Regions from separate parts of the Microbulbifer sp. NBRC 101763 genome, predicted to be linked through region 1. Evidence: predicted binding sites of a transcription regulator. Region 1 holds the regulator's gene; the other holds the start of a gene.

What was found. Region 1 encodes LexA, which represses DNA repair genes until DNA is damaged. Its sites were predicted from a motif close to ACTGTNTNTANANACAGT; they were not measured.
Region 2: a site for LexA is predicted at 1,305-1,322, ahead of ruvC (crossover junction endodeoxyribonuclease RuvC). Genes of this name have one in related genera too.

The regions. Positions count from the first base shown of each region.
Region 1 is NZ_BAABQV010000005.1:417,024-420,386, forward strand. It holds gene ABWV76_RS14700 (LOG family protein) at 215-853, opposite strand; gene lexA (transcriptional repressor LexA) at 1,018-1,623, shown strand; gene ABWV76_RS14710 (hypothetical protein) at 1,701-1,958, opposite strand; gene ABWV76_RS14715 (DUF6586 family protein) at 2,064-2,552, opposite strand; gene topA (type I DNA topoisomerase) at 2,553-3,363, opposite strand, start outside.
Region 2 is NZ_BAABQV010000008.1:116,573-119,935, reverse strand. It holds gene ruvB (Holliday junction branch migration DNA helicase RuvB) at 1-57, opposite strand, end outside; gene ruvA (Holliday junction branch migration protein RuvA) at 82-693, opposite strand; gene ruvC (crossover junction endodeoxyribonuclease RuvC) at 753-1,286, opposite strand; gene ABWV76_RS19230 (YebC/PmpR family DNA-binding transcriptional regulator) at 1,434-2,177, opposite strand; gene aspS (aspartate--tRNA ligase) at 2,281-3,363, opposite strand, start outside.

The sequences.
Region 1 (3,363 bases):
GAAAGAATTTGAATTATTGCAACTTCAACGAAAAGGCTACCGGGACCTTGCTTAAAGTAGCTACCATTTTTAGCAATATAAACGCAAAGAGGGTTTATCTCTTATCAAGAAAATTTGAATTGAGCTGACTAGACTACGAAACCCATTAGATCACTGGCCAACTCATTGTGGAGCTTTCAGTATCAGATGTTGGCATTTATAGAGTCGCGTTTGATCAGTCCCTGGTCCGCATATATTTCATAATCAGGTCCGCTGTCTCTTCGACGGTATCCACGATATGAAATAAATCCAGGTCACTGGCATCAATACAATTTCGTTCAAGTACTGTATCTACCAACCAGTTGTAGAGTCCTGCCCAATAGCGCTTACCCACAAGCACGATGGGGAAGCGACGGACCTTTTGTGTCTGCACCAATGTCAGCGCTTCAAACAGTTCATCCAGCGTTCCGTAGCCACCAGGCAAGCCCACAAAGCCTACTGCATGCTTAACAAACATAAATTTACGAACAAAGAAATAACGAAAATTTAAACTGATATCCTGGTATGGATTCGCCGCCTGCTCGAAAGGCAGCTCTATGTTTAACCCAATGGAGGTGCCTGGCTGATCGAAGGCTCCTCTATTACAGGCTTCCATAAGGCCGGGCCCTCCACCTGTAATCACGGGCACCCCCTCCGCAGCCAACAGCTCTCCCAGCTTTACCCCCTGTTGATATTCAGGGCTATCCTCGGTAAACCTCGCCCCTCCAAAAACTGTTACTGCTCCACTGAGCGCTACCAGGCGCTCTATTCCATCAACCAACTCGGACTGAATCCGCAGAACCCGCCATGCCTCTGGCATTTTCACATCTAACATTATTTTTTTCCCTCGTTGTCAGATCTTTCAACGATTACTCTCATTACTTGTTTTCATAAACAATGTAGCAGCTTATGAAGAGGCGGGTGTTAGGATTGCGTGAAGCTTAATTCTGTATATAATCCCAGCAACTGTATATAAATACAGAAAAGCTAGGTAAATCTATGACCAATCTCACCGCACGCCAGGCTCAGGTATTAGAGCTCATCAAAGCCTATCTCGATGATACTGGCTACCCTCCCACTCGAGCGGAAATCGCTCAGGAACTGGGGTTCCGCTCACCAAATGCAGCAGAAGAGCACCTGAAAGCACTGGCGCGAAAAGGGGCCATTGAGATGGTTGCCGGCGCCTCACGTGGAATTCGTATCCCCGATCACCAGTCGGGGCTTCCCATTATCGGGCGTGTAGCCGCAGGCAACCCAATTCTTGCTACAGAGCATATTGAGGATTACTGCGACCTTCCTGCCAGCTTCTTTCACCCCCCTGCAGACTTCCTATTGCGGGTTCATGGAATGAGTATGCGCGATGCGGGGATTCTGGATGGGGATTTGCTTGCAGTACAGAAAACTGAGCAAGTCAGGAATGGACAGATTGTCGTAGCGAGAATTGACGAGGAAGTAACTGTTAAGCGTTTCCGCCGCAAAGGTAATCAAGCGACTGTTCAACTGCTGCCAGAGAATGAAGACTTTGAAACTATCCAGGTGGATATGCGGGATAAGAACTTTGTGATCGAAGGCTTGGCAGTAGGCGTCATTCGTCAAACACCATAACCTGTATTAATCTCAAAGCTAAAACAACAACAGCGGCCAATGGCCGCTGTTGAATCATATCTCTATTAACCATTCAATCAATGGATAGTATGGTTAACCGGCATCGACTCATCTTCTTCTTCAAAGTAACCAGGCTCCAGATCATCCAAATTCTGTACAGTTTCTATACCTGCTTCCAGCATTGCACGCGCAACAGCCACTTTGTGTTTTCTCAGGAATTGTAGACTCTCAGCTGAGAAATGAATACTCACCAGAGGGTCCTCCTTGTGACCAGCACGACGCAATGCCACATCGCCATTGGCCAGCTCAATAATTTCGAAAGTTTCGGAGGACATTCGCTTTTCCTTCACTGCACATCAGTTTGCGCACAGTGTACCACAGGCAAATTAGAAGTATCAGGGGCCTAAAAGCCGAGAAACATGGTACGAAAGTACCTGCGACTAACACTCTTCCAGATTGGCCCGCTGCCTACGAATCAACTCAACCATAGATTTATGCCATTGCGTGAGCCCTTGAACGGTAATTGTTACCGGTTCCCGACCAACATTATGTATCGGTATCAAATTGGGCGCTTCGCGCTTAACCTCAGTATTTGACGGCAAAGACAATAGCAAAGTCCAGGCTTGCAGCAGCTGATTTAGCCAACTATCGGGCTGCTCATTCAATTGCTGTAACTCTTTCACCTCATTACTGGCCCTGCCCTGAGTCTCAAGGCTGTCAGCTATCATCTGAAGGGACTCCGGCTCAAAACCCAGCTGCAGCTGATGCGAAAGCTCAACAAGAAAAGCTCTGTATGCTTTCCAGAGCTGCAACACAACCGCCTCCTCAAGTGCGGCACTTTGCAGCGGTGACACATCACTGGTCAGCTGCAGTAACAGCTGGGCTTTGCGCAGAGCCGAGGCAACCTGCCCTGTAAACGGATTACTCATTTACTTTTTTGCAGCTATTTTTTTACGCACTGGCTTGCGCTTCGCTGTGGTAGCCTTACTGCCGGCCTCAACCTGCCAATTACCATCGCGGTAGAAGGCTCGCCACCCCGTTGCCTTGCCCTCCTCCTCAGACTGTACATACTGCTCTTGGGTCTTGCGGCTAAAACGAATTACTGTATCCCGTCCCTGATCATCCTCAACAGGAGCAGAGAACAGAAAAGTGTATTTAGGATCAATCTCACTCTTATGCGGGAGCAACTCCCTCACCAGTGGTGCGCGAGTTTCACGATTTTTAGGGAACTGGCTGGCAGCAAGGAACAAACCCGAAGCCCCATCACGCAGGATATAGTGATCCTCCACTTTTAAGCAGGCCAACTCTGGCATAGATACCGGATCCATTTTCGGGGGAGCCGGTTGGCCATTTTTCAAAAGCTTACGGGTATTCTTACAAGCTTCATTGGTACAACCGAAGTATTTTCCAAAGCGACCGGACTTTAGCTGCATATCACTGCCGCATTTATCACACTCGATAATTGGGCCATCATAACCCTTGATTTTGAAAGTTCCCTGCTCCACTTCATAGCCACTGCAATCCGGATTGTTACCACAGATATGCAGCTTGCGGTGTTCATCGACAAGGTAACTATCCATCGCTGTACCACATATGGCACAACGGCGCTTCTCACGCAGCAGCCGGGATTCTGCTTCTTCATCTTTATCTGCATCCACCGCTTCATCACCAGAAACCAGATTCATGGTATTGGTGCAACGCTCCTTGGGTGGTAAAGCATAACCGGAGCACCCCAGGAAA
Region 2 (3,363 bases), on a different contig from region 1:
TTCGTGGCCCGCAGGGCCTACCGGATCAGGTGCTACCAGGCGATCAGCTTCTATCATCGCAACAACTCCAGGGCACTCAATTTACGCGGGCGCCATGCCCTTCAGGGCCAAGCGAATCAAGGTAGCACTATCTGCATCAGGCTGCTCCTTGCTGGCGCGGGCAACCATTTTACTGGCTTCAGTTGGCCTGTAGCCCAATGCCGCCAGGGCACTTTCAGCCTCTCCGGCATGATCTGCCCTGGGGCTGGCAGTCGCGGCTATCAAGGGGATATCGTTGGCATCACCAAAGTCCGGGGTCAACTTATCCCGCAGCTCCACTATCAAACGCTCAGCAGTCTTCTTACCCACACCAGGCACTTTTACCAGAGCTGCAACATTGTCTTCTGCAACACAGCGCGCCAACGCCGCACCGTCGAGTCCAGACAGAATTGCCAGTGCCATTTTGGGTCCAACACCACTTACCTTTATCAGGATCCGAAAAAGCTTACGATCGGCATCACGGATAAAGCCATACAACTGCTGGGCAGTCTCTGAAACGGCCAAATGGGTGTGTAACTGCACCTGCTGACCCAGGGCCGGGAGCTCAAAGATAGTGGTCATGGGAGCGAGCACTTCGTAGCCAACTCCCTGCACATCCACCAATAGCAGCGGCGGCTGCACTGCGGCCAGAGAGCCGCTCAATCGTCCAATCATGTGTTATTCCAAATTTGTTATACCTGCCCCAACGAAAGAGGGAGAGCGGCAGGAGCCATTCACATACTGAGACGCCCGCGACGGAAGCGACTGCGCGCCCCCCCATCTCCAGCGGTAAATGCCAATGTCTGCTTTGTATGCATATGACACAGCGCCACCGCGAGCGCATCAGCGGCATCCTCCTGGGGCGCCGCTGGCAGCGACAGCAGGGTTTTTACCATATGCTGAACTTGCAATTTATCTGCACCGCCATTGCCCACCACCGCCTGTTTGACTTTGCGCGCTTCATACTCGGCAACCTCGAGGCCGCTATTGGTCCCAGCCACAATAGCGGCACCACGGGCTTGCCCCAGTTTTAGGGCGGAGCCTGCACTCTTGGACATAAATACGTTTTCAATTGCCATCTGTGCAGGCTGGTATTGCTGTGCAATCTGGCACACCGCATCGAAAATCAGCTTGAGGCGTTCCGGCAGAGGTCCCTCGGGAATACGAATAACCCCACTAGCCACATAGCGAGCCTTACCCCGCTCCACATCGATAATTCCATAGCCCGTTTTACGCGAGCCGGGGTCAATACCCATAATTCGGGTCAAGAGGCAGCTCCCCAGGTATCTGTATGTTTATATAGTGGTGGGAGTGTCCCAAGGTGAGATGAAAGCGTCAAGGGAGAGCTTGTGAGGAGCGTATCGAAAATCTCATGGGGCAAGGCAGGACGCTCCCTGCCCTGCAGTGAGCGGGAGTTAGCCCAACTCTTCCATGACCTCTGCAGGAATATCCGCATTGGTGTAAACGTTTTGCACATCATCGAGATCCTCCAGCATCTCGACCAGCGCCAGCACCTTCTCCGCACCTTCTTTATCCAGGGGAACTGTGGTGGAGGGGATCATCGCAATCTCGGCACTATCCGGAGTAAAACCAGCTTCTACCAGCGCGTCTTTTACTGTCAGGTAGTCCTGGAATTCAGTGGTAACTTCAACGCTGCCATCGTCATTGGTCTCGATATCTTCAGCACCCGCTTCCAGGGCCGCTTCCATCAGCGAATCCTCATCGACCCCAGTCTCGTAGAACATCTGACCTTTACGCGTGAACAGGTAACTTACCGAGCCATCTGTACCCAGGTTTCCACCGCGCTTGGAAAAAGCGTGGCGCACTTCGGCCACCGTACGGTTGCGGTTGTCGGTCAGGCACTCTACCAACACCGCTACACCACCAACACCGTACCCTTCGTATACAACCGCTTCGTAGTTTTCACCCTCAGCATTTCCGGCCCCGCGGGCGATCGCCTTATCGATGGTATCGCGCTTCATATTGGCGCCCAGAGCTTTATCAATGGTAGCCCTTAACGTCGGGTTATCATCTGGGTTCGGCCCCGCTTTCGCTGCAACCGTCAATTCGCGAATAATCTTGGTAAAAACCTTGCCCCGCTTGGCATCTTGGGCCGCTTTGCGGTGCTTGATATTGGCCCATTTACTATGTCCGGCCATTGTCGTCTCTCTTCAGTCTGTGCGTGGGATGGACCAGTAAGCGAAGCGAGCTGTCCATCTACACGATTTCGCGGGCTCGCTTCGCATAGCCCACCGGGGAAAATCAGCTGATTTGTTCTTCTTTCTGGCGCAGGCGGATGCTTAATTCACGCAGCTGCTTGGCGTCCACCGTTCCCGGTGCATCTGTCATCACACAGGCCGCACTCTGGGTTTTTGGGAAAGCGATCACATCGCGGATAGAGTCGCTGCCGGTCATTAGCATAACCAGACGATCCAAACCAAAGGCAAGGCCACCGTGGGGGGGCGCACCGTATTTAAGCGCATCTAACAGGAAGCCAAATTTCTCGCGCTGCTCTTCCTCATCAATGCCGAGAATGCGGAATACCGCCTGCTGCATCTCTTGATCATGGATACGTACAGAGCCACCACCCAGCTCAGTGCCATTTAGCACCATATCGTAAGCGCGCGACAAAGCTTCGAGCGGATTTTTCTCCAACTCTTCCGGGCTGCAAGAGGGCGCAGTAAACGGGTGGTGCAATGCGGTGAGGCTACCGTCATCATTTTCCTCAAACATCGGGAAGGCCACCACCCATAAGGGAGCCCACTCGCTGGTATAGAGATCCAGGTCTTCACCCAGCTTGCAGCGCAATGCACCCAGGGCTTCAGAAACCACCTTAGCCGTATCCGCTCCGAAGAAAATAATATCTCCATCTTGCGCCTGCAAACGGTCGAGGATTGCCGCGCGTGTTTCCAGGGGCAGGAATTTAACAATTGGAGACTGCAGACCGTTTTCAAGGTCAGCGCGATCGTTGACTTTCACATAGGCCAACCCCTTAGCGCCATAGATTCCGACAAACTTACCGTAGTCATCGATCTGCTTGCGGGTCAGCTTATCGCAGCCACCAGGTACTTTGATCGCGGCCACACGGCCCTTAGGATCATTAGCCGGTCCGGAAAATACCTTGAAATCCACTTCGGTCATCAGGTCTTTAATTTCTACCATTTCCAGCGGAATACGCAGATCCGGCTTGTCGGAACCGTAGCGCAACATGGCCTGATAGTGGGTCATGCGGGGGAACTCGCCCAATTCAATGCCCTTCAATTCCTTAAACAGCTTGCGGACCATACCTTCGGTGATCGCCATGATCTCTTCCTCGTCGAGGAAGGAAGTCTCGATATCGATCTG